2 regions of the Streptomyces sp. NPDC051909 genome follow, and region 1 is predicted to be linked to the other one. Evidence: riboswitches for the same ligand, from Rfam matches in the RefSeq annotation. Region 1 holds a riboswitch; the other holds the start of a gene.

Region 1 (4,455 bases):
GACCCGGCGGCGGCGCTGGCGGGGGCGGCGGGCGTCTGAGTCTCCGAGCTCCCGCCCCCGGCATCACCGCAGGCGCGCCGTCAGCTTCCGCCCGCTGTCCGAGAGGACGGCGAGGCTGCAGGCGACCGTGTCCTCGCCGAGCAGGTAGCTGGTGCGGTACGGGTACTGGACGAAGGTGGCCCAACGGGTGCCGAGCGGCTGGAGGGCGGCCTTGGCGCGCAGCGGGGCGCGGCACAGGGTGGCCGCCGCTTCCCGTACGGCGTCGTCGTCGGCGTACCGGCCGGTGAGGGTGAGCCGGGCGACGAGTTCGGCGTCGTGCGGAGTGTGGCAGGCGCGGGGGACGACGGTGCCGGGCGCGTCGCGGTCGATGTCGAAGCAGTCGCCGACGCGCAGCACGTCGTACGGGCGGGCCGCGGTGGTGCGGGGCCGGGGGCTGGTGGTGCCGGGGGCGGGCGTTCCGGTCGTGGCCGGGTGCGCGGGGCGGGCGTGGTTCGTGCCGGGCGCGGCGGTGGGGCGGGCGCTGCGGGTGGGCTGGGGCGAGGGGGTGCCGGTGCGCGCGGCGGGGGTCCGTCCGGGCGGCGGGACGGACGTGCCCGCCGTGTCGCGGGCGGCGGCGGTGGTGTCGGGGACGGCCGGCGCGGGAGCGGTCGCGGTGGCGCGCGCGTGGCCGTCGGCGGTCCCGCCGCGCGCGGTGACGGAGACGGAGAGCGCCAGGACCGCCGCGAGCGCGGCGACCGGCAGGACGACGACGCCCGGCCGTCTCGGTGGCCGGGCGTCGCGGGACGGGGTTTCCGTCGGCGGGTGGAGCATGGGATCCAGGGTCACCCGACCGCGCCCATGTGGCGACCGATACCGGTGAGTTGGGCGGCGCCCGTACAGAACCGTGACAATCCGGCGGCGTGGGCGGGATCCGCGCCGTGCCCCCGTGATGTCTGCCGTCCCATGGGTGCGTCCGGCCCTAGCGGGCGGCGAGGCCGAGCTGCCGCTCGGCGGCGTCGACGGTCTGGGCGAGCAGGACGGCGATGGTCATCGGGCCGACGCCGCCGGGGACGGGGGTGATGAGGGAGGCGCGCTCGGCGGCGCTGTCGAAGTCGACGTCGCCGACGTTGCCCGGGTTGTAGCCGGCGTCGATGACCACGGCGCCGGGCTTGATGTCCTCGCCCTTGATGAAGTCGGGCTTGCCGACGGCGGCGACGAGGATGTCGGCCTCGCGGACGGCGGCGGAGAGGTCGGTGGTGCGGGAGTGACAGTAGGTGACGGTGGCGTCGCGGCCGAGGAGCAGCAACCCGGCGGGCTTGCCGAGGATGGCGCTGCGGCCGACGACCACGGCACGCTTGCCGCTGAGCTCGACGTCGTACGCGTCGAGCAGCCGCATGATGCCGCCGGGGGTGCAGGAGACGAAGCCGGGCAGGCCGAAGCCCATGGCGGCGAAGGAGGTCATGGTGACGCCGTCGACGTCCTTCTCGGGGGCGATGGCCTCGAAGGCGGCGCGCTCGTCGATGTGCGGGCCGACCGGATGCTGGAGCAGGATGCCGTGCACGTCGGGGTCCTCGGAGAGCGCGGTGATCGCGGCGACGAGTTCCTCGGTGGTGGTCTCGGCGGGCAGCTCGACGTGCCGGGAGCGGATTCCGGCCTTCGCGCAGCGGTTCTGCTTCATCTTCACGTACGTGACGGAGGCGGGGTCCGCACCCACGAGGACGGTGGCGAGGCAGGGGGTGGTGCCGGTGCGGCGGGTGATCTCGGCGGCGCGGGCGGCGGTCTCCTCGACCGTGCGGCGGGCGAGCGCGGTGCCGTCCATGAGACGTGCGGTGCTGGTGGACATGGGAGCTCCTGAGCGTCGTCGCTGACCGGTTGATCGCCCAGGCGCACGGCAGTGGCACGGCCGCGTGGAACGCGCGCGTCCGCCGGGCCGCTCCCCGGTGGTGATCCACCTCAAGCGCCAGTCACGGCCCGCGCACCACTCTACGTGACGCCCAGGTGAGAGCTGTCCGTCAGGCATCGGTCAGGACGCATATGCGGGCCGGTCCGGACGCTTGTCGAGGCGCCGTGCGCGCATGACGATGGCGTCCACGGTGCGGACGACCTCGATGGGGAGGCCGAGTTGATCGAGACGACGTCGGCGGACACGGACGGTGCGGCGGTGCGGCGGGCGCACGAGGCGTTCACGGCGGGCGGCCCGCTCGGGGCGCACCCGGACACCCCGCCCGTACGGCCGCTGGTCGCCGAGTCCTGGCGGCGTTCGGCACGGGCGCGGGTGAGTCCGGACGGCGCGGCGCGGGTGGAGCTGGACGAGGAGGAGCTCGCGGGGCACCGGGAGGGGCATCCGCTGGCGGCGGCGATGCCGGTGGTGCGGGAGCTGATGGGGGCGTACGCGCGGGACGGCGAGCATCTGCTCGCCGTGTGCGACGCGGCGGGCCGGATGCTGTGGGTGGAGGGGCATCCGAGGACGCTGCGGCTCGCGCAGGGGATGAACTTCGTCGCCGGGGCGCGCTGGTCGGAGTCGGCGGCGGGGACGAACGCCCCGGGGACGGCCATGGCGGTGGACCGGCCGGTGCAGGTGTGCGCGGCGGAGCACTTCCGGCGGCCGGTGCAGGCGTGGACGTGCGCGGCGGCGCCGGTGCACGATCCGCACAGCGGGCGGCTGCTCGGCGCGGTGGACATCACCGGCGGGGCGGGGCTCGCGCATCCGCACAGCCTGGCGTTCGTGCAGGCGGTGGCGCGGGCGGCGGAGTCGCAGCTGGCGCTGGTCTCCCCCGGCCCGGCGGCGGCCCGGCCCCGGCTCAGCGCGCTCGGCCGGGACGAGGCGCTGCTGCAGGTGGCGGGGCGGCGGCTGCGGCTGAGCCGCCGGCACAGCGAGATCCTGGTGATCCTGGCGCACCGCCCGGAGGGCGTGCCGGGGGACGAGCTCCTCACGCTGTTGTACGAGGACGAGTCCGTCACGCCGGTCACGCTGCGGGCGGAGCTGTCCCGGCTGCGGGGCCTGCTCGGCCCGGAGTTCCTGGCCTCGCGTCCGTACCGGCTGACCGAGGAGGTCGACGCCGACTTCGCAGCGGTGGACCGGCGGCTGTCCTCGGGGGCGGTGGCGACGGCACTCGGCGGATACGCGGGGCCGCTGTTGCCGTCCTCGTACGCGCCGGGGGTCGTACGGCTGCGGGAGCGGCTCGCCGGCCGGCTGCGGGCGGCCCTCGTGGACCGGGGCGATCCGGGGCTGCTCGCGGACTGGGCGTACAGCGCGTGGGGCGAGGACGACGTGGCGGTGTGGCGGGCGCTCGCCTCGGCCGTACCGGCGGCCCAGGCGCCCGCGGTACGGGCCCGGCTGGCCGCCCTGGACGCGGAACTGTCCTCGGGCGCAACGGGGTTGCAACGTCGGGGCGCGCACCATCGGCCGTGAACGCCGGCCGAGGGCGGCCGGCGCGGTCCGAAGGAGGTCCTGCCCATGACCCGTTACGCCGCACCCGGCACCGAGGGTTCGCCGATGTCGTACGCGAGCCGCTACGACCACTGGATCGGCGGGGAGTACGTGGCCCCGGCGGGCGGCCGGTACTTCGAGAACCCGAGCCCGGTCGACGGCCGGCCGTTCACGGAGGTGGCGCGCGGCACCGCCGAGGACGTGGAGCGCGCCCTGGACGCGGCTCACGCGGCGGCTCCGGCCTGGGGGCGCACGGCGCCGGCCGACCGGGCACAGGTGCTGCTGCGGATCGCCGACCGGATGGAGGCCTCATTGGAGGCGCTGGCGGTCGCGGAGAGCTGGGAGAACGGCAAGCCGGTACGGGAGACCCTGGCCGCCGACATCCCCCTCGCGATCGACCACTTCCGCTACTTCGCGGGGGCGCTGCGCGCGCAGGAGGGCGCGCTGAGCCAGATCGACGAGGACACCGTGGCGTACCACTTCCACGAGCCGCTGGGCGTGGTCGGGCAGATCATCCCGTGGAACTTCCCGATCCTGATGGCGGTGTGGAAGCTGGCGCCGGCGCTCGCGGCGGGCAACTCGGTCGTCCTCAAGCCGGCCGAACAGACCCCGGTCTCCATCCACTACTGGATGAGCCTGGTGGCCGATCTGCTGCCGCCGGGCGTGGTCAACATCGTCAACGGCTTCGGCGAGGAGGCCGGCAAGCCGCTCGCCTCCTCCCCGCGGGTCGCGAAGATCGCCTTCACCGGCGAGACGACCACGGGACGCCTGATCATGGAGTACGCGGCGCAGAACCTGAAGCCGGTCACCCTGGAGCTGGGCGGCAAGTCGCCGAACATCTTCTTCGACGACGTGTCGGCGGCGGACGACGACTTCTTCGACAAGGCCCTCGAAGGCTTCACCATGTTCGCCCTCAACCAGGGCGAGGTCTGCACCTGCCCCTCCCGCGCCCTCGTCCAGCGCGGCCACTACCACGACTTCCTCCAGGCGGCGATCACCCGCACGGAGGCCATCGTCCCCGGCCACCCCCTGGACACCGACACCAT
Region 2 (4,455 bases), on a different contig from region 1:
ACCGCGATCGAAACGCCGAGCGTTACGGTCCCCACGTCGTTCTCCTCCGTCGTCTCCGTCGTCCAGGTGTGTGGTGGTGCAGCCGCCAGTGTGCGGCTTGCACCACCCTTTCGGCCAGAGTCCTTCGACCCGCGCCCCGGCTCGCGCCCCCGCTCAGTGCTTGGCGGGCAGGAAGCCGATCTTGTCGTAGGTCTGCGCCAGCGTCTCGGCGGCGACCGCCCGGGCCTTCTCCGCGCCCTTGGCCAGCACCGAGTCCAACGTCTCGGGGTCGTCCAGGTACTCCTGGGTGCGGGTCCGGAAGGGAGTGACGAAGTCCACCATGACCTCGGCGAGGTCGGTCTTCAGGGCGCCGTACATCTTGCCCTCGTAGCTCTTCTCCAGGTCGGCGATCGACGTGTCGGTGAGCACGGACAGGATGGTGAGCAGGTTGGAGACGCCGGCCTTGTTCTCCGGGTCGAAGCGGATCACCGTGTCGGTGTCGGTGACCGCGCTCTTGACCTTCTTGGCCGTCGTCTTCGGGTCGTCGAGCAGGTTGATGAGGCCCTTCGGCGTGGACGCCGACTTGCTCATCTTGATCGCCGGGTCCTGCAGGTCGTAGATCTTCGCCGTCTCCTTGAGGATGTACGGCGCCGGGATCGTGAACGTCTCGCCGAAGCGCCCGTTGAAGCGCTCCGCGAGGTCGCGGGTCAGCTCGATGTGCTGGCGCTGGTCCTCGCCGACCGGGACCTGGTGGGCCTGGTAGAGCAGGATGTCGGCGACCTGGAGGATCGGGTACGTGAAGAGGCCGACGGTCGCGCGGTCGGCGCCCTGCTTCGCGGACTTGTCCTTGAACTGGGTCATGCGGGAGGCCTCGCCGAAGCCGGTGAGGCAGTTCATGACCCAGCCGAGCTGGGCGTGCTCGGGGACGTGGCTCTGGACGAAGAGGGTGCAGCGCTCCGGGTCGAGGCCGGCGGCGAGCAGCTGGGCGGCGGCGAGCCGGGTGTTGGCGCGCAGCTCGGCGGGGTCCTGCGGGACCGTGATCGCGTGCAGGTCCACGACCATGTAGAAGGCGTCGTGGGACTCCTGCAGCGCGACCCACTGCCGGACGGCGCCGAGGTAGTTGCCGAGGTGGAACGAGCCTGCGGTGGGCTGGATTCCGGAGAGCACACGAGGTCGATCAGAGGCCATGCTCATCATTCTCTCAGGTGTGCGGAGCGTTCCCGGACTGCCCGCCCACCGCGGGCCGGTGAGACGCGGAACACACCCGCGTCTCACCCGGTCGAGCGGGCGTCGAGCGGGTTCAGACGGGCAGGCCCGGGGCCGGGAAGGCGCCCATGAGCTCGGCGACCTCGGCGCGGATCACGGCGAGCGCGTCCTCGTCGCCCTTGCCGGCGGCGGCGACACCGCGGTCGATCCAGTCGGCGACCTGCGGCATGTGGTCCGTGGTGAGGCCGCGGGAGGTGAGGGACGGGGTGCCGATGCGGACGCCGGAGGGGTCGAAGGGCTTGCGGGGGTCGTAGGGGACGGTGTTGTAGTTCACGACGATCCCGGCCCGGTCGAGGGCCTTGGCGGCGATCTTGCCGGGGACCTCCTTGGGGGTGAGGTCCATGAGGATCAGGTGGTTGTCGGTGCCGCCGGAGACCAGGTCGAAGCCGCGGGCGAGCAGCTCGTCGGCGAGGGCCTTGGCGTTGGCGACGACGGCGTGGGCGTAGTCGCGGAAGGCGGGCCGGGCCGCCTCGTGGAGGGCGACGGCGATGGCGGCGGTGGTCTGGTTGTGCGGGCCGCCCTGGAGGCCGGGGAAGACGGCCTTGTCGATGGCCTTGGCGTGCTCGGCGCGGGACATCAGCATGGCGCCGCGCGGGCCGCGCAGGGTCTTGTGGGTGGTCGTGGAGATCACGTCCACGTGACCGACCGGGGACGGGTGGGCGCCGCCGGCGATGAGGCCGGCGATGTGGGCGACGTCGGCGACGAGCACGGCGCCGGCCTCGCGGGCGATCTCCCCGAAGGCGGCGAAGTCGATCGTGCGGGGCAGCGCGGTGCCGCCGCAGAAGATCACCTTGGGGCGCTCGGCGAGGGCGAGCTCGCGGACCTGGTCGAAGTCGATGAGCCCGTTGTCCTGCCGTACGCCGTACTGGACGCCCCGGAACCAGGTGCCGGTGGCGGAGACGCCCCAGCCGTGGGTGAGGTGGCCGCCCATGGGCAGGGCCATGCCCATCACGGTGTCGCCGGGCTGCGCGAAGGCGAGGTAGACGGCGAGGTTGGCCGGGGAGCCGGAGTACGGCTGGACGTTGGCGTGGTCGACGCCGAAGAGGGCCTTGGCGCGCTCGATGGCGAGGGTCTCGACCTGGTCGATGTTCTGCTGGCCCTCGTAGTAGCGGCGCCCGGGGTAGCCCTCGCTGTACTTGTTCTGCAGCACGGTGCCGGAGGCTTCGAGGACGGCGGCGGAGACGTAGTTCTCGCTGGGGATGAGCCGCAGGGTCTCGGCCTGCAGCCGCTCCTCGGCGCCGACGAGCGCGGCGAGCTCGGGGTCGGCGGCGGAGAGCGCCGGGTGGTGGGCGGGAAGGTCCGGGTGGTGGGCGGGAAGGTTCATGGCGTGCGTTCCTCCGGGCAGGAGGTCCCGGTGCGCTACGCGCTGCGCGGCACCACGCGGGACCTGTTCGGTTCCGGGATGCCCAGGCGGGCGGCACCTCGTGTGGTCTGCCGCGCACGGCTCCCCCGGGGTTGGTTCCCCGTACGCCAGTCGCCGTGCGTGTTTCCACAGTAGCGGGCGCGTCGTCGCCGGAGGTTTCCCCGTCCGGCATGCGAGCGACGATAAGAAAAGGGAGCCACACCCTCCCCTGCCGCAGGACGAACGGAGATCCCGTGTCGAGTACGCCGAGGACGCAAGACGAGATCGCTGCCGCGGACGCGCACAGCGCCCACAACTACCACCCGCTGCCCGTGGTCGTCGCCTCCGCCGAGGGCGCGTGGATGACCGATGTCGAGGGGCGCCGCTTCCTCGACATGCTCGCCGGGTACTCGGCGCTCAATTTCGGCCATGGCAACCGCCGCCTGATCGACGCCGCCAAGGCGCAGCTGGACCGGGTGACGCTGACCTCGCGGGCCTTCCACCACGACCGGTTCGGCGCGTTCTGCGAGCGCCTGGCCGAGCTGTGCGGCAAGGAGGCGGTACTGCCGATGAACACGGGGGCGGAGGCCGTGGAGACGGCGGTGAAGACCGCCCGGAAGTGGGGGTACGAGGTGAAGGGCGTGCCGGACGGGCACGCGAAGATCGTGGTCGCGGCGAACAACTTCCACGGCCGGACGACGACGATCGTCAGCTTCTCCACGGACCACGAGGCGCGCGACCACTTCGGCCCGTACACGCCGGGCTTCGAGATCGTGCCGTACGGCGATCTGACCGCCCTGGAGGCGGCGGTCACCGAGAACACGGTGGCGGTGCTGCTCGAACCCATCCAGGGCGAGGCGGGCGTCCTGGTCCCGCCGCCGGGCTATCTGCGCGGGGTGCGGGAGCTGACGGCCCGGCGGAACGTGCTGTTCATGGCCGACGAGATCCAGTCGGGGCTGGGCCGCACGGGCAGGACCTTCGCGTGCGAACACGAGGGTGTGGTGCCCGACGTCTACATCCTCGGCAAGGCGCTCGGCGGCGGCGTGGTGCCGGTGTCGGCGGTGGTCGCCGACCGGGACGTGCTCGGCGTGTTCAAGCCGGGCGAGCACGGCTCGACCTTCGGCGGCAACCCGCTGGCCTGCGCGGTCGCCCTGGAGGTGATCGCGATGCTGCGCACCGGCGAGTACCAGGAGCGGGCCGCCGAACTCGGCGAGCACCTGCACGCGGAGCTGGGCCTCCTGGTGGGCGGCGGCGCGGTGGAGGCGGTGCGCGGCCGGGGCCTGTGGGCCGGTGTGGACATCGCACCCGCGAAGGGCACGGGCCGGCAGATCTCGGAGCGGCTGATGGAGCGGGGTGTGCTGGTGAAGGACACGCACGGCTCGACGATCCGGATCGCGCCGCCGCTGGTGATCTCGAAGGAGGACCTGGACTGGGGGTTGGAGCAGCTGCGGGCGGTGCTTTCGGAGTGACGGCCGCCCTCGCCCAGGGCCTGTCCGGCGGATCAGGGTCGGACAGGCCCTAGGGGGGTGTCCGGCTAGAGGATCACGTGCGGGATGAAGCGCGCGTACTCGTCCGTGACCGGGCCCGCCGACTCGCGGATGCCGAGCCCCGCCGACTCGTCGCCGACGGTCCACGCGCCGAGCACGACGCGGTTGCCGTCGAAGTCGGGCAGCGGGGCGAGCTCCTGGTAGCAGACCGGCTCGTCGCCGAGGACCACGGGCGTGCCCGGCTCGTGCAGGGTGACGCCCGCGCCCTCGCGGCCGAGCAGCGGCTTGGCGACCCAGCCGGTGGTCGTGGCGAGTTCGCGCGGCCCGTCGAGGTAGGCGGGCAGCAGGTTGGGGTGGCCCGGGTAGAGCTCCCAGAGGATC

What was found. Region 1 has a riboswitch for ZMP and ZTP ahead of AB0M18_RS20105 (bifunctional 5,10-methylenetetrahydrofolate dehydrogenase/5,10-methenyltetrahydrofolate cyclohydrolase). Riboswitches for the same ligand answer to the same signal wherever they lie in the genome.
Region 2: it holds a riboswitch for ZMP and ZTP, as region 1 does, so the genes downstream of both, glyA (serine hydroxymethyltransferase) here and AB0M18_RS20105 (bifunctional 5,10-methylenetetrahydrofolate dehydrogenase/5,10-methenyltetrahydrofolate cyclohydrolase) in region 1, are expected to answer to the same signal.

Annotation. Positions count from the first base shown of each region.
Region 1 covers NZ_JBFAYA010000012.1:17,807-22,261, reverse strand. The annotation lists gene AB0M18_RS20115 (SWF or SNF family helicase) at 1-39, shown strand, start outside; gene AB0M18_RS20110 (hypothetical protein) at 64-810, opposite strand; gene AB0M18_RS20105 (bifunctional 5,10-methylenetetrahydrofolate dehydrogenase/5,10-methenyltetrahydrofolate cyclohydrolase) at 959-1,822, opposite strand; ZMP/ZTP riboswitch at 1,851-1,957, opposite strand; gene AB0M18_RS20100 (GAF domain-containing protein) at 2,102-3,391, shown strand; gene AB0M18_RS20095 (aldehyde dehydrogenase family protein) at 3,437-4,455, shown strand, end outside.
Region 2 covers NZ_JBFAYA010000001.1:452,857-457,311, reverse strand. The annotation lists gene AB0M18_RS02315 (2'-5' RNA ligase family protein) at 1-35, opposite strand, end outside; gene trpS (tryptophan--tRNA ligase) at 154-1,167, opposite strand; gene glyA (serine hydroxymethyltransferase) at 1,280-2,569, opposite strand; ZMP/ZTP riboswitch at 2,643-2,733, opposite strand; gene rocD (ornithine--oxo-acid transaminase) at 2,842-4,056, shown strand; gene AB0M18_RS02295 (glutathionylspermidine synthase family protein) at 4,122-4,455, opposite strand, start outside.